3 regions of the Billgrantia sp. C5P2 genome follow, and region 1 is predicted to be linked to each of the others. Evidence: predicted binding sites of a transcription regulator. Region 1 holds the regulator's gene; each other region holds the start of a gene.
What was found. Region 1 encodes LexA, which represses DNA repair genes until DNA is damaged. Its sites were predicted from a motif close to TACTGTNTANNTANACAGTA; they were not measured.
Positions count from the first base shown of each region.

Region 2: a site for LexA is predicted at 4,208-4,227, ahead of ACRWQA_RS18585 (LexA family protein). Genes of this name have one in related genera too.
Region 3: a site for LexA is predicted at 4,065-4,084, ahead of ACRWQA_RS13005 (DNA topoisomerase III). Genes of this name have one in related genera too.

Region 1 covers NZ_CM128542.1:2,516,834-2,522,189, reverse strand. The annotation lists gene ACRWQA_RS11580 (energy-coupling factor ABC transporter permease) at 1-652, shown strand, start outside; gene dinB (DNA polymerase IV) at 655-1,704, opposite strand; gene lexA (transcriptional repressor LexA) at 1,846-2,493, opposite strand; gene ACRWQA_RS11565 (TetR/AcrR family transcriptional regulator) at 2,690-3,358, shown strand; gene ACRWQA_RS11560 (L,D-transpeptidase) at 3,360-3,878, shown strand; gene nagZ (beta-N-acetylhexosaminidase) at 4,001-5,014, shown strand; gene ACRWQA_RS11550 (hypoxanthine-guanine phosphoribosyltransferase) at 5,064-5,356, shown strand, end outside.
Region 2 covers NZ_CM128542.1:4,004,530-4,009,885, reverse strand. The annotation lists gene ACRWQA_RS18610 (sodium ion-translocating decarboxylase subunit beta) at 1-147, shown strand, start outside; gene ACRWQA_RS18605 (gamma-glutamyltransferase family protein) at 213-1,820, opposite strand; gene ACRWQA_RS18600 (chromate transporter) at 1,881-2,411, opposite strand; gene ACRWQA_RS18595 (chromate transporter) at 2,408-2,992, opposite strand; gene ACRWQA_RS18590 (IMPACT family protein) at 3,090-3,707, opposite strand; gene ACRWQA_RS18585 (LexA family protein) at 3,707-4,186, opposite strand; gene ccmA (cytochrome c biogenesis heme-transporting ATPase CcmA) at 4,389-5,033, shown strand; gene ccmB (heme exporter protein CcmB) at 5,020-5,356, shown strand, end outside.
Region 3 covers NZ_CM128542.1:2,804,312-2,809,667, reverse strand. The annotation lists gene ACRWQA_RS13020 (peroxiredoxin) at 1-157, opposite strand, end outside; gene ACRWQA_RS13015 (hypothetical protein) at 317-991, opposite strand; gene ACRWQA_RS13010 (ketopantoate reductase family protein) at 1,125-2,033, opposite strand; gene ACRWQA_RS13005 (DNA topoisomerase III) at 2,101-4,032, opposite strand; gene ACRWQA_RS13000 (ABC1 kinase family protein) at 4,170-5,356, shown strand, end outside.

The sequences.
Region 1 (5,356 bases):
TCTGGCCTCGTGGCTGTTGATCGTCAGCGGTTTGATCTCACTGGCGGGACTGGCCCTGGCGCTGATGCAGCGTCCTTGGCAGGCCCTGCTGTCCGATCGCGGCCTGCAACATCGCTGGTTGGCGGCGAGCGTGGCGGTCGTACTGTTGTGGCAGCTCAGGGCTCAGTCGGTGGACTGGCTGTCGTTGCATCTGATGATGACGGTGCTGATGACGCTGATCTTCAAGGCGCCGCTGGCGCTTGTGACCAACTTGCTGGCCAATCTCTCGCTGCTCGCGCTGGGCAAGGCAGGCTGGCCGCTGCTTGGCGTGAACGTGCTGATCACCGGGTTGGTGCCGGTCACGATCATGGTGACGATATGGCGTATCGTGGACCGCTACCTGCCCGACAATCTGATGATATTCCTGTTCCTGTGCGGTTTCTTCGGAGCAGCGCTGGCGACGTTGGGGACTGGGCTTGCGGGCCTGGGGTTGGTCCTGCTCGGCGCCATCGATCCCGAGGCGGTCCATCTGGCCAAGGAGTACGCGCTTTTCCTGCCACTGCTGATGCCCTCGGAAGCCTTCCTCACCGGCATGCTGCTCAGCGTGCTGATGGTCTATCACCCCAGTTGGGTTGCGACGTTCAACGCTCATCGCTATATCGATACCAAGTAGGCCTATAGCGGCAGGCTGAGCTGCCGCCGTGCATCGTCCGATACCAGCCGTACCCCGACGCCCAGCAGGCGTACCGGACGCTGGCGTCTGGCCCAGGCCTGCTGCATCAGTGAGGCGAAGATGTCGAGAGTGGGCAGGCCGCCCCGGGAGTCTAGGGTGGTGAGGGAGAAGTCGTCGAAGCGCACCTTGACGAAGGTGCCGGCGATCGGGGGGTGGCCATGACGAGCCAGGCGCGCCTCGAGGCGTTCGCACAGCGGCGACAGCTGAGTGTGGCAGTGCGCCAGGTCGGGCAGGTCGGTGGCGAAGGTGGTCTCCACGCTCACCGACTTTCGCTCGCGCTCGATGCGCACCGGCCGGTCGTCGATGCCCCGTGCCAGCTCGAACAGGCGTCGTCCGAACTTGCCGAACTCCTGCAGCAGGCGCTCCAGTGGAATGCGCTGCAGATCGTCACAGGTGGCGATCTCCAGGGTCTGCAGACGCTTGGCCGTGGCCGGACCAACGCCGTGCAGCTTCGTGACTGGAAGCTCGCGCAGGAAGTCGTCTACCTGCGAGGGGGCGATGACGGTAAGGCCGTCCGGCTTCTCCCAGTCGCTGGCAATCTTGGCCAGGAATTTCGCCGGGGCGGCGCCCACCGAGACGGTGATACCCACCCGCTTGAAGCACTCCTCCTTCAGCCAGCGTGCCATCCAGGTGGCACTGCCCGAAAAGCGGGTCACGTCGGTGACGTCGAGGAAAGCCTCGTCCAGCGACAGCGGCTCCACCAGCGGCGTCAGCTCGTGAAAGATCGCCAGCAGCTGCCGTGAAGCCTCGCGGTAACGGTCGAAGTCGCCGGGCAACAGAGTGAGGTGAGGGCACAGGCGCAGCGCCCGCGCCGTCGGCATGGCGGAATGAATGCCGTAAGCACGGGCAGGGTAGTTGCAGGTGGCAATGACCCCGCGCCCCTCGGCGCTGCCGCCGATCGCCAGCGGCACCTCACGGAGAGAGGGGTTGTCGCGCATCTCCACCGCGGCGTAGAAGCAATCGCAATCGGCATGCAGGATCTTGCGGCTCATGGGGGCGTCGTTCCGCTCAGCTAGAGCGCTTTCTGAGCGACGACCAGACAAGGCGGAGCTCGACGAGGAAGCGGAGTTGACTGTAGTCAATGAGCATTCCGAGGAGAGCTCCAACGCCGTATGGTCGAGTTCAGGAAGCGATCAACCCAAAGCTTGGCCGCTGCCGCCGCGTATAACTCCCACCCCGATACCCTCGATCTCCAACTCTTGATGACGCAGATCCACCTCGATGGGCGCAAAATCGGCGTTCTCGGCTTCCAGCACCACATGGTGCCCCTGGCGGTGGAAGCGCTTGACCGTGACTTCGTCCTCCAGGCGCGCCACCACTATCTGGCCGTCGCGTACGCGATCGGTGCGATGTACCGCCAGCAGGTCGCCTTCGAGGATGCCGGCATCCTTCATCGACAGGCCACGTACCCTGAGCAGGTAGTCGGCGCGAGGGGTGAAGAAGTCCGGGGGCAGGGGGCAATAGCGATCGATGTGCTCGGCGGCAAGAACAGGGCTGCCGGCAGCCACTTCGCCGATGATGGGCAGTCCCTCGTTGCCTGGCTCACTGAGGGTGCTATCGACCTCCTGAGCCGGCAGGCGAATACCGCGCGAGGTGCCACGAATCACCCGTATCACGCCCTTGCGCTCCAGTGCGCGCAGATGTTCCTCGGCGGCATTGGGCGAACGAAAGCCCAGCGCTCGGGCGATTTCTGCACGGGTTGGCGGATAGCCGAGTTCGTTCATGGTCTTGACGATGAAGTCATAAACGTTCTGCTGGCGCGAGGTCAGTGGGCGTGTCATGGCGAACTCCAGTGGCGACTGCCGTATTGGTCAAGTATACAGCATGGAAGCCCATACAGTAAAAGGTGATGTTCCGCCTCGGCAGTCGCTCAGAAGATGTTTAAAACGAATCTGGAACGCCATATGTTGAGGGATAAAGCGTAATGTCGTAGACTTTTGTAATGTTTAAAACAGATGTTTTCAGTGGAAACTGATCATGGCCCAAACCGATACCGTCACGCGCATTCTCGACACCGCAGAGGTGTTGTTCGCCGAGCGCGGCTTCGCCGAGACCTCGCTGCGCACCATCACCAGCAAGGCTCGCGTCAACCTCGCCGCGGTCAACTATCACTTCGGCTCGAAGAAGGCACTGATACAGGCGGTCTTCTCGCGCTATCTCGATCCCTTCACCGTGCGTTTTCATCATGCCCTCGATGAACTCGAAGCACGCCACGCGGGCGGTGTCATTCCGCTGGAGGAACTACTTGAGACCATGGCACGCACCGTGCTCGAAGTGCCCGCCGAGAAACATAGCCTCAAGGTTTTCATGAAACTGTTGGGGTTGGCTTACAGCCAGGCCCAGGGGCATCTGCGCCGCCATATCCAGGAGGAGTACGGCAGCGTCTTCACTCGCTTTACCGAGCTGGTGCGACTCGCCACCCCGGAGTTGCCCGATGCCGAGCGGTTCTGGCGCCTGCATTTCGTCCTCGGCACGGTTATCTTCACACTGTCCGGCCTCGATGCACTGCGTGACATTGCGGAGAAGGACTACCATGAGCACGTCTCGGTGCGCGACCTGATACGTCGTCTGCGTCCCGTGGTGGTAGCTGCCATGAACGCTCCTTTGCCTCCGCCTCCCGCCATGCAGCCGGCCAAGGCGAGCTGATATGCGCACCCCTCGGCTGGACGCTTTACCGCCCCGGGATGGGGACTGGTTCGAGATCGATGTCGGTCGCCAGTGCCTCGTCCAGTGGCAAGGCGAGCGCCCCCTGGCGGAGTGGCCGGTGTCGACGGCACTGGCGGGAACGGGCCAGCAAGAGGGCAGCGGTTGCACGCCGTTGGGCTGGCATTACGTGCGAGCGGCGATCGGCGGCGGTCAGCCGGCTGGCACGGTGTTTCGGGGCCGGCGCCCCACCGGCGAGATCTACAGCGCGGCGCTGGCGGCCGCTCACCCGGGGCGCGACTGGATCCTGACTCGCATCCTCTGGCTGTGCGGGCTCGAGCGTGATTTCAATCGTGGCGGCGACGTCGACTCACAGAGGCGCTATATCTATCTACACGGCACACCGCCGGATCAGCCGATGGGTGAGGCTCGTTCACATGGCTGTATCCGCATGCGTGACGAGGCACTGCTGGAGGTCTTCGCACTGGCACTGCCCGGCACGCCCGTCTGGCTGCACGAATGACGAGATAAGGCGCAGGCATGCCGGTTCCACTGAGGTTCGGTTCAGGTGTGTCATGGATGGCTGTTGCCGTAGGCGGCTTTAGTCTAGAATCAGCTCCCTTTCATGCCCCAAGGACACCGAACATGACCCAGACCCTTGGCCCGGTGATGCTCGATCTGGAAGGCACCGCATTACGCAAAGAAGAGCGCGCGCTGCTCAAGCGTCCCGAGGTGGGAGGTGTCATCCTGTTCGGCCGCAATGTAGAGCATGCGCGGCAAGTGCGGGAGTTGTGCGATAGCATTCGGCGCGTTCGCCCCGAACTGCTGCTGGCCATCGACCAGGAAGGTGGCCGGGTTCAGCGGCTCCGTGAAGGAGTGACTCGTCTACCCGCCATGGGTCGGATCGGCCGGGATTATGAGGCCACTCCGGAAGTGACCCTGAGGTTGTGCCTGGATACCGGCTGGCTTCTAGGCATGGAGATGGCGGCCTGCGGGCTCGATCTCAGCTTTGCCCCGGTGCTCGATGTCGATACCGGCATCTCCAGCGTAATTGGCGATCGCAGTTTCTCCTCCAGTCCTCAGGCCGTCGCGGCCATGGGCGGTGCGTTCATCAGTGGCCTGCACGAAGCCGGCATGGCGGCGGTGGGCAAGCACTTTCCCGGACATGGCGGGGTGGCGGCTGATTCGCACCTGGAGCTGCCGGTCGATGAGCGCCCGCTCGAAGCGCTGCGTCAGCACGACCTGATACCCTTTGCCGAACTCGCCTCTCGGCTCGATGGCGTCATGCCGGCCCACGTCATCTATTCTGCCTTCGACTCGCGTCCGGCAGGCTTCTCCGGCAGTTGGCTGGGCCTGCTGCGCGAGTCGCTTGGCTTCAAGGGCACCATCTTCTCCGACGACCTTGGCATGGCAGGTGCCGGTTTCGCCGGTACGCCGGGTGAGCGAGCCCTGGCGGCGCTGAACGCCGGTTGCGACATGGTGCTGGTGTGCAACGACCGCGCCGCTGCGCTCGAGGCGCTGGAAGCCTGCCAAGGACGGACCACACGCCTGACGGCGCGCTTGCGCTACGGCCGGGCCCGTCCCGACATCGAGGCGATCGAGGCGCTGGGGCGCTGGCGTCGTGTGCATGCACGGCTCGAGGCCATGGCTTCGTTCTGAACTGCCTGACCGAAACCCATTCGATTACCTGTACTGATACGAGTCCTTCATGCCCAAGCTCGAAGCCGATTTTCACGAATCTCTTGCCTCCATGCGCGACGTCATGGAGAACGCCGACTGCCTGATCAGCCATGAGGAGGTCGAGCGCGCGCTGGACCGCATGGCCGAGCAGATCTCTGCCGACCTGGGGGACAAGCTACCGGTGTTCTACTGCGTGATGAACGGTGGCCTGATCACCACCGGCCACCTGTTGACTCGCCTGGGCTTCCCGCTGGAGGTCGATTACCTCCACGCCACCCGCTATCGCGGCGGCCTGCGCGGAGGGGAGCTGTTCTGGCGGGT
Region 2 (5,356 bases), 1.5 Mb from region 1:
GTGCCGATGGCGGCCCGGGTCTCCAACAAGGTGGGGCTCGAGGCCAACCCGCACAACTTCCTGCTGATGCATGCCATGGGGCCCAACGTGGCCGGGGTGATCGGCTCGGCGGTAGCGGCGGGGGTGATGATCAAGTACCTGGGCTGAGCAAGGCCCGCGAAGAACGCAACGGCGCCCGCGGGGCGCCGTTGCCGTTTCTGACACAAGGCTCGCTACCAGGCCAGCACGGCGCCGTCGGTGCGCGGCTCGGTGCCGCCGCACAACACGCCGTTGTCGCGGTCGCGCAGGATCACCTGGCCGCGGCCGAAGCTCAGCGCGTCGGCTTGCTTGAGAATATGGTGGCCGCGGCGCGCCAGGGCCTGGGCGAGGTGGTCGGGGAAGTGCGGCTCGACCTCCACGGTCAGCCCCTGGACCCACTTCCAGCGCGGCATGTCGAGTGCCGCCTGGGGGTTGAGGTGCTCGTCGAGCATGGCGGTGATCACCTGAACGTGGCCCTGCGGCTGCATGAAGCCGCCCATCACCCCGAACGGGCCCACCGCCTCGCCAGCGCGGGTGATGAACCCCGGAATGATGGTGTGGTAGGTGCGCTTGCCCGGCGCCAGGGCGTTGGCGTGCCCGGGGTCGAGCGAGAACGAATGGCCACGGTTCTGCAGGCTGATGCCGGTACCCGGCACCACGATGCCCGAACCGAAGCCCATGTAGTTGCTCTGGATGAACGACACCATGTTGCCTTCGCCATCGGCGGTGGCGAGGTACACCGTGCCGCCCTTGATCGGGTTGCCGTGCTTGGGGTCCAGAGCCCGTTCGCCGATCAGGTTGGCTCGCGCCTTGAGGTAATCGTCGGCCAGCAGCTGCTCCATGCTGGGGCCCATGGCCTCGCGCTCGGTGATGTAGCGCAACCCGTCGACGTAGCCCAGCTTGGTGGCTTCGATACGCCGGTGCAGGGTTTCGACAGGATCGCGCCCTTCCGCTCCGAGGCGTTCGAGCATGCCCAGCGCCTGCAGCGCGATCAGCCCGCTGCCGTTGGGCGGGATTTCCCAGATGTCATGCCCCCGGTAACGGGTGCCGATCGGCTCGACCCACTCGGGCTCGAAGGCTGCCAGGTCCTCGCGGCACAGCAGGCCACCGTGCTCGCGCATGAAGGCGTCGATACGCTCGGCCAGCTCGCCCTCGTAGAAGGCTCGACCTTGCGTATCGGCGATGGTGCGTAGCGTGCGGGCATGGTCGGGTGCCGCCCAGCGCTCGCCTGTTCGTGGTGCGTGGCCACCGGGGGCGAAAGTGTCGAACCAGGGCTTGAACGCCGGAGCGTCGTAGCGGCTGTAGCTGGCGAATGCCTCCTCCCACATCCGGTTGACGGTCGGTGAGACCGGGAAGCCCGCTTCCGCCAGGGCGATGGCCGGGGTCAGCAGGTCGGCGAAGGGCAGCTTGCCGAAGCGTGCGGACAGTGCCGCCCAGGCGGCCGGGGCACCGGGCACGGTAACCGGCACCAAACCATGTTCGGGCATGCGCTCGTGGCCCAGCGCCCGGACGGCCTCGATGGTCGCCTTCATTGGGGCCGGGCCGCTGGCGTTCAGGCCATGCAGCTTGCCGTCGATCCAGACGATAGCGAAGGCATCGCTGCCCAGGCCGTTCGAGGTCGGCTCCACCACCGTCAGCGCCGCGGCGGTGGTGATCGCCGCGTCCACAGCATTGCCGCCCTGCTGAAGGATCTGCATGCCGGCCTGCGCGGCCAGGGACTGCGAAGTGGCCACCATGCCGCGGCTGCCGAAGGTGGCCATGCGCCGCGAGGGGCTGGGGTAGTAGTGCGCATCGTGCTGCATGGAGGCTCCTTGACGTTCAGGTTACGGAACAGTGCGGCGCATGGGGTGCCCGGCCGCGGGTCAGCCGAGGAAGAGGCCGCCGTAGACGAGAGCGGCCAGGATCACGAACGCCGGATGGGTACGAAAGCGTAGCAGGGCGACTGCGGAGACCGCGCCGATCAGCAGCGTATGCAGAGGGCCGGCACCGCCCAGCCCTTCGCTGAGGAAACTCCACGTCAGCCAGGCCATCATCACGGCGATGACCGGGCGCACCCACTGGCTCATGCGCTTGACGCGCAGCGAGTCGCGATGGCGATAGAGAATGCCCAGGGCGCCCAGCATCAGCAACAGCGACGGCATCACCGTGGCCAGCACGGCGACCAGGGCACCGCCGATACCGGCCACGTCATAGCCCACGTAGCCGGCCATTTTGGTGGCGATGGGGCTCGGCAGGGCATTGCCGAGCGCCAGGGTCTCGGCGAACTGCTGGGGGTTCATCCAGTCGTAGCGGCCCACCACCTCCGCTTCGATCAGCGGGATGATCGCCGGGCCGCCACCATAGCCGACGATATTGGGAATGAAGAAGGCGAGGAACAGTTGCCAGTAGATCAAGGGCTCGTCTCCTTGTGCTTCGCCTGCCGCCTGGGCAGTGGGCACAGCAGGGCAACCGCCAGCAGCGCGCCGATGATCAGTCCGGGATGCACGCCTGCCAGATAGATCAGGCCACCGGCTGCCGCTGCCATGACCAGGCTGGCGATCCAGCCCAGGGCAAGCCGCGACTTGTTCCAGAAATCCAGCGTCAGCTGTCCCATCATCACCATGACCACCGGCACCACGGCCTGGCCCATGCCCCGGATCCAGGCCACGTCGCGATAGCGGCTCAGCGTGGTGAGCAACACGATCATCGCCACGATCATGGGCAGGATCACGGCGCTGACGGCGACCGCGCAGCCGAGCGTGCCGGCCAGCCGAAAGCCGATATAGCCGGGCATCTTGGTGGCGATGGGGCCGGGCAGGGTATTGGCAATGGCCAGGATGTCGGCGAACTCCTCGTCGCTGAGCCAGGCGTGACGCTTGACCACCTCCTGCTGCACCAGGGGAATCATCGCCGGTCCGCCGCCGAAGCCGAACAGGCCGATGCGGGTGAAGGCCCAGAACAGGGCGCCGAGTGGCGCCTTGGCACGCGGCGTCATGAAGACTCCTCATTCGCGGGGACGAAGTGCATGGTCGTTGCTTTGGAAGGTTTACCCTACTCGCTCAGCGCCGCGCAAATGGCAGCGTGGTTCGGGGCTAGCCTTCGATCAAGGCAAGCCTGCCACGCAGCCGGGCTTCCAGCGGCGCCAGGTCGACCACGACGTCGCTCGGCCAGCCGACGCTGAGCAGTACGCCATCGCTGGCGTACTCGGCCGTATCGACCGGCACGTCGTGGCTCTCAAGCCAGGCGCGGGCCTCTGCCTCGCCGGCGAAGTCGACCCTGAGGCGCAGCGAGTAGCGCTCGACTTCCTCGCGACGAGGCAAGGTTTCCAGTCCTTGGCTCACGGCCTGGGCGTAGGCGCGGGCCAGGCCGCCAGTGCCGAGCTTGGTGCCGCCGAAATAGCGTGTCACCACGCAGCCCACCTGGCCCAGCCCGGCGCCTTCCAACACCTGGAACATGGGGCGCCCGGCGGTGCCGCCGGGTTCGCCGTCGTCGGAGAAGCCGATGGCGTTCTGCTCCCCGGGCGGGCCGGCGATATAGGCGCTGCAGTGGTGGCTGGCATTGGGATGGACGCGGCGGGCTTCGGCCAGCAGGGCAGCGAAGGCCGCCGCGTCGGGGGCGTGGCAGAGCCAGGCAATGAAACGGCTCTTCTCCACTTCGGTGACGCTTTCCCACCTCTGGCCGGGGGAAAGGTCGGGCACCGGATAGCGCATCAGTGGGTCAGCTCGTGCCGATCCTGCTGCCGCACCACGCCCATCACCATGCCGAGCACCTGGATGTCGCTGTTTTTCAGATAGATGGGGGCCATGTTCTCGTTGGCCGGCTGCAGGCGAACGCCGCTCTTCTCGATGTAGAGCTTCTTCAGCGTCACTTCCTGCTGATTGATGAGTACGACTGCCGTTTCGCCATTCTCGGCGCTCTCCTGTCGCTCGATGATAATCACGTCGCCATCGAAGATGTTGCAGTCGATCATCGAGTCGCCGCGCACGCGCAGGGCATAGGTGTTGCGGCGAACCATGCAGGCGGGGGCGCGAATGGCGCCGCCGCTGGGGCAGGCTTCGATGGGCAGGCCCGCCGAGACATCCCCCAGCAGGGGCACCTCGACGAGATCGCTGGCATCGACGTCGGCCCATGAGTCGGCGATGGGCAGATTGGGGCGGCGGTACAGGTACTGCATGGAAGGCGTTGGCATTGGCGTTCCCCCTCTTTGCGACCCTGTTGAAATGTACAGGTGTCTTGCATCATACCAAGCGATGGGCAAGTGGCAAGTTTTGCTGATGCCCCTTCACCTTGACCTGGGGCAAGGGTGGCGCCGTGACGCACCCTGATCGCTAGCGGCTACAGGGCTTTCCGTGTAGCATTTCGGTCGAATTTACCCTGCCTGGAGAGTGCCGTTGAGCCTGCGTCTGCAAGCGCAAAGCCTGGCCTGCGAACGTGACGATCGCTGGCTGTTCCGGGGCTTGGACCTGGATATCCGCGCGGGAGAGATCGTCCGTGTGGAGGGGCCCAACGGCAGCGGCAAGACCACCCTGCTGAAGATTCTCTCCGGCCAGTTGGCGGATTACGAGGGCGAGCTGTTCTGGGACGACCGGCCGATGCGCAAGGCGCGCGACGCCTTCCTGGCGAGCCTGCTCTACCTGGGCCATGCGCCGGGTGTGAAGGCGGCGCTGACGCCGCTGGAGAACCTCGCCTGGTACCAGGCGCTGGGCGGCCAGCGTGGCGGTGAGGCGGCTCGCTTGAGTGCGCTGGAGGAGCTCGGCCTGGTCGGTTTCGAAGACGTGCCGGCCGCTCAGCTCTCCGCCGGGCAGCAGCGTCGCGTGGCGCTGGCCCGGCTGGTGCTCACGCCGCGCCCGCTGTGGGTGCTCGATGAGCCTTTCACCGCCATCGACCGCGACGGTGTCGCGGCGCTGGAGCGGCGCCTGGTCGAGCATGCCCGCCGTGGCGGCAGCGTGCTGGTCACCACGCATCACGAACTGACGCCATGCGCCGAGCTACGTCGCATCCGCCTCGGTGGAGGAGGAGCCGATGCCGGTAACTGAAGGCTCATTGAGCGAGGAGGCCGCGGTGGTTGGCGAGGAACCTCGCGGCGGCCTCGCGGTCGCAGTATGGGCAACGCTTAAGCGGGACCTGGTGCTGCTGTTGCGGCGGCGCAGCGAAGTGCTGAACCCCCTGGTATTCTTCGCCATCGTCATTACTCTGTTCCCGATCGGCATTTCCCCCGATCCGGCGCTGCTGGCGGCCATCGCCCCCGGCCTGCTGTGGGTGGCGGCACTGCTGGCGGCCCTGCTGTCGCTGGACAGCCTGTTCCGGGCCGATTACGACGACGGCTCGCTGGAGCAACTGCTGCTGACCCCTCAGCCTC
Region 3 (5,356 bases), 290 kb from region 1:
CCATATAGCCCAGCTCAGTGGTGCATACCGGCGTGAAATCCTTTGGGTGCGAAAAAAGAATGCACCAGCTGTCGCCGATCCATTCATGAAAATTCAAGGTTCCCTGAGTGGTTTGTGCAGTGAAATCTGGCGCGGTATCGCCGATTCTGAGACTCATCGTAGTGACTCCAGGATCATGAGTTCATGTAGTAGCGCCGCATGTCGCCATGCAGCGCTGATTGAATATAGAACATGCCCAGCCGGGATGCTGTGGAACGCTCCTCGACCCGGTGTATGGTGTATCGAGTCAGGGTGCCGGTTGCTGTCGCACTGTGTCCTAGAAGGCGTAATGGAGCGAGGCCGTGATCAGGTTCAGGTGGGCCATGCTGGGAGCGTCGATCTCCTCGAACTCCAGGCGGCTGACCAGCCGATTGTGTTGCAGCCGCGCACCGAAGCCCTGGATGCGGGCGGTCCCGGTCGTGGCTGCATACAGCGGCTCGCCCTGGGTCACCGGGTCGCCCTCCCATTCGGCGAAGCCCGACTTGGCGTAGAACCCAAGCTGACCCATGCGCACTCCGGCCACCAGGCTTCCGCCCAGTGTCGTGGTGTTGACCAGCATGGCCTGGTCGGAATAGCGGGTCGGGACCTCGTCGCTTTCACGGTAGGTGAACTCGGCTCCGAGATCGAGATGCGGCAGGTTTGTCGGCGAGAAGCCCGCCGTCACGCGGAAGCCGGAGGTATAACCATCGATCGTCTCGAGGTCGCCCCCTTCCAGCACCACGCCATTGTCGAGGTACATCAGGTCGCTGGTTCTACTGGCATAGGAGGGTCGGTTCAGGGAAGTCGGCGTCAGCGAGGCAAGCAGATCGTGCGAGGCCTCGGCATAGGCGGCAGGCTCGCTGTACAGGAGCGCGCTCTCCCCGTGGGGCGCGCTCGTGTCTGCCATGGCCACGAGAGACGATAGCGTCAGGCCGACAGCCAAGGTGATGGCACCTCTGAAACACGTTGTCATGTTCCCTGACTCATTCCCTGTACGAAGCGGTTCGCTTACCCGAACTCTCAAAGCGAAACGCGCATCTAGCTTGGGCGTACGAAGCTAATTACAAGAGCTTAGCAGCCGGGCGTCCTGTTCGCCAGGCGGCTCATCAACGCTGAGGCTGAGTACTGCTTTGCGCCAGCGAGTCGTCGAGTCCGTCCAGGCTGGGGGTGGCAATGCCGTGCCGATGGGCGGCTGACAGCAGCGGCTGAAGAATAGCCTGGCGTTCGGTGGGTCGCCCGGCCATCACGTCCTGCAACATGGAGGCACGATTGTTGGCGGTTGCCGCGACCACCTGCCATACCAGGGCGTGCCAACCCGCTGCCGGAGGCGCGATGCCCTCGGCGGCCATTATCGTGGCGACTTCGTCGATGATTCTCTCCACCATGGGCCGAAAAGGACGGTCGCGCAACTGGCCGTTGCGAATGCGAAAGCGTGCCACCAGCGGATTGATGGCGGCGTTCACCACCAGCTTGTGCCAGAGCCGTACGCCGATGTCCTCGACCGCCACGGCGACCAGGCCCGCCTGGTCGAGCAGGGCGGCCAATTCTCGGCATGATGGGGCGTGCCGGTTGTCGAGATCGCCGATGTAGGTGATGCCACGACCGGCATGGGTCACACGTTCGTCGTCATTGATCCAGGCACCTTCGGTGGTCGAGGCGCACAGCACGGGGCCAGGATGACGACGGTCGAGTTCGGGCTGCACCTGGTAGCCGTTCTGCCACAGGACCAGCGTCGGCGCGCCATCCAGCCGAGCCATGGCGGCGGCGTAGGCGGCATCGGCGGCATAGGCCTTGGTGGTCAGGTGCAGGAAAGTCGGGGGCGCGGGCGGCAGTCGGTCGATTTCAAGCGTAACGAGGCGCCGCGTACGTTGCGTGCCTTCCGACGTGGTCAGTGTCTGCTCGGCGGGCAGCGGCCGGCGACCGGCCAGGACCACCGGCGCGACATCGGCCAGGTGCAGGGCCAGCAGCCGGCCCACGGCGCCGGGGCCTACGATCAGATGGGTCTGGTCGTTCATGATGTGCCTTGGTCATCGAACAGGGGCAGCATACCGGTGCTCGGTAGGCGGATGCCAGTCCGTGCCATCAAGCACTCGTACGCGGCTTGCGGCGTGTCCGTCCCGCAGTGCTGCGGCCGCGCCGGCTCTTGCCCGTCGCTCCGCGCCGCTTCGGTGCGGCGGCTGCGGCCTCGCCCTGGGCCGTGGCCATGGCCTGGCGCAGGCGATTCGCGTCGGCACTGCCCAGCAGGCCGCGCAGGTCCTCGATCAGGGCGGAGAGAAACGGTGCCGGGTCGTCGCCCCGCTCGGCGATGGCCGTCAGCCGCTGTTCCCATAGCGCGGTACGCTCCGGCCGGGACGCGGCCTCGGGCAGCGAAGCGATCAGGCCGCTGCCCAGGCGGGTGGCGCGCAGCGTCTTCTTCTGCCGCACCAGGTAGCCGCGCTCGATCAGCGTTTCGATGATGCCGGCGCGGGTTGCCTCGGTACCCAAGCCGTCATGCTCACGCAGGGTGCGCCTGACCTCGGGGTCGTCGACGTAGCGGGCGATGTTCATCATCGCCTTGATCAGGCTGGCATCGGTGAAGGGTTCCGGCGGGCGTGTCTCGCGGTCCTCGACCTCGCATGCCATGACCCGGCAGCTTTCGCCCTCCGTGAGGGGCGGCAGCGGTGGGGCTTCCTCGCGTGTGCTGAACAGCGGTTTCCAGCCCGGCTGGAGAAGTTCCTGGCCGCTGGCCCGAAAGCACTCGGCGAGGATGGTGAACTCCGCCTTCACCTCGCGGGCGACCAGTGGTGGGTAGAACTGCGCCAGCACATTGCGCGCGATGAGGCGGAACACATCGGCTTCGGCGCGCTCCAGCCGCTCGAGTTCGGCCGGTTTCCCGGTGGGGGCCAGGGCATGGTGGGCGCCTACTTTCTTGTCGTCCCAGGCCTTGGAGAGTAGCGAGAAGTCAGCGCCGGTCAGCCAGCTGCGCAGGGTCTCGTCCTGGCTGCAGGCGCTCGTCAGGGTGGCACGCGCCTGGGCCAGGTGCTCCTCGGGCAGGTAGCGACAGTCCGAACGCGGGTAGGTAATGAGCTTGTGTCGTTCGTAGAGCCGCTGACAGGTGTCCAGCACGGCCTGGGCAGAGAGGCCGAAGCGCCGCGCGGCGTCCACTTGCAGCGCCGAGAGCGAGTAGGGCAGTGGGGCGGACTGACGTTTCTGGCGGGTCTCGAGCGAGGTCAGCTTTCCCTCGGCGCCGGGCAGTTGCGCTGCCAGCGCCTCGGCCGGAGCGCGCTCGAGCAGGCGACCCTGGTCGTCGAGCCGGTGGTTCTCTCTGGGCTGCCACCAGGCGCGTAGCTGGCCGCCGGCCACCGCCAGGTCGGCCCACAGCACATGAAAGGGGTAGGGCCGGAAGTCGCGGATCTCGGCGTCGCGACGCACTACCAGCCCGAGTACCGGGGTCTGCACCCGACCCACCGAAAGCACGCCGTCATGGCCGGCCTGCCGCCCGGTCAGGGTCCAGGCGCGGGTCAAGTTGATGCCGTACAGCCAGTCGGCGCGGGAACGCGACTCGGCGGCACGGTAGAGCGACTGGTAGCGGGCGTTGTCCTCAAGCCGCGCCAGGGCACGCTGCACCGCGGGCCGATTGAGGTCGCTGACCAGCAGGCGCGACACGGGCCCCTTCCAGCCTAGGTGCTCGATCACTTCCTGCACCAGCAGTTGCCCCTCCCGGTCCGGGTCGCCGGCATGCACCACTTCCCGAGCCTGCTTGAGCAGCTTGCGTATGACGGCGAGCTGTCCCCTGGCCTTGGGGCGCGGACTGAGCTGCCAGCGAGATGGCAGGATCGGCAGATGGTCCAACCGCCACTGTTTGAAGGCGGGATCGTAGGCGTCGGGGGGCGCCTGCTCCAGCAGATGGCCCAAGCACCAGGTGACGATGGTTTCACCGGCGTGAAGTGCGCCGTCCTCACGGCGTGCACCGCCCGGCAGGGCCTCGGCGATGGCTCGGGCCAGGCTGGGTTTTTCGGCGATGATCAGGCGCATGTCACCTTTCCGTTGCAGTCGAGTCGCGTCATTTCTGGATATTCTTACAGTTATCGGCCGGCAGGACCAGAGGTCGAAAACACCATGAGCTGTACAATGCGCTAGCGGGAGTTCAACAGGGAGAGGAGAGCGCCATCATGCGGGAACGAGGAAGGACGCGGCGGCTGTTGGGTCTCGGGGCGCGTACCGGCGGCACCCTGCTGCGCAGCCGGCTCGGTGGCGAGGCCGACTGGCGCGCGCTGGGCGAGGCGCTGTTCGAGGGGCTCTCCGAGTTGAAAGGCCCGGCCATGAAGCTGGCCCAGATCATGGCGCAGTGGGACGACCTGCTGCCGCCGGATCTCGCCGACGAGCTGGCGCGCCTGCAGCGCCAGGCCGAGCCCATGCCCTGGGAGGGCATACGGAGTACCCTGATCGAGCAATATGGCGAACTCGATGCTCACTTCCACGAGATAGAACCTATGCCCTTCGCCAGTGCTTCCATGGGGCAGGTGCACCGTGCGGTGACCCGGGGCGGCGAGGTGCTGGTGCTCAAGGTGCAGTATCCGGGGCTGGCCGACATTCTGGAGAGTGATCTGGCCCAGCTCAGGCGTATCATGCGCCTCGGCCGCTGGCTCAGGGTACCTCAGGCACGTTTGGACGCCCTGTTCGAGGAGCTCGCCGCCAGCCTGCGCAGCGAGCTCGATTACCATGCCGAGGCGCGTGCGCTGGAACGCTATCGGCAGCGCTATGCGCATGTCGCAAACCTGCTCATTCCCGAGCCACTACCCACTCTTTCCGGCCCGCGGGTGCTGGCCATGCGCTACGTGGCGGGCACGCCGCTACGCGAGCTGGAAGGGGCGGATGATGCCAAGCGGCAGCGTGTCGCCGCGACCCTGGCTGACTGGCTCACCGAAGAGCTCTTCACCTACGGCGAGCTGCATGCCGATCCGCATGCCGGCAACTTTGCCGTCGACGCCGAGGGCCGGCTGGTGATCTACGACCTGGGTGCGGTGATCGCGGTGCCGGAAGCGCACCTGAAGGCGACGATGCAACTGCTCGATGCCACCTTGGCGGCCGATCCCATGGCCATGGACGACGCCCTGTGCCGGCTGGGTGGCCGCCAGGGGCAGGGTGCGCCGCTGGCGCTCTATCGCGAATCCGCCGAAGCGGTGGCGCCGTTGTTCGAACCCGGCCCGCAGGACTTCTCCGACGTCCGGGTGCACCGCCGTCTGCGCGATCTCACCCCCAAGGTGTGGGCGGCCATGGATCGCTTGCAGCCGCCGGCTGACGTGCTGCTGCTGTCGCGTACGCTGAACGGGCACTACTGGAACCTGGTGCGCCTGGG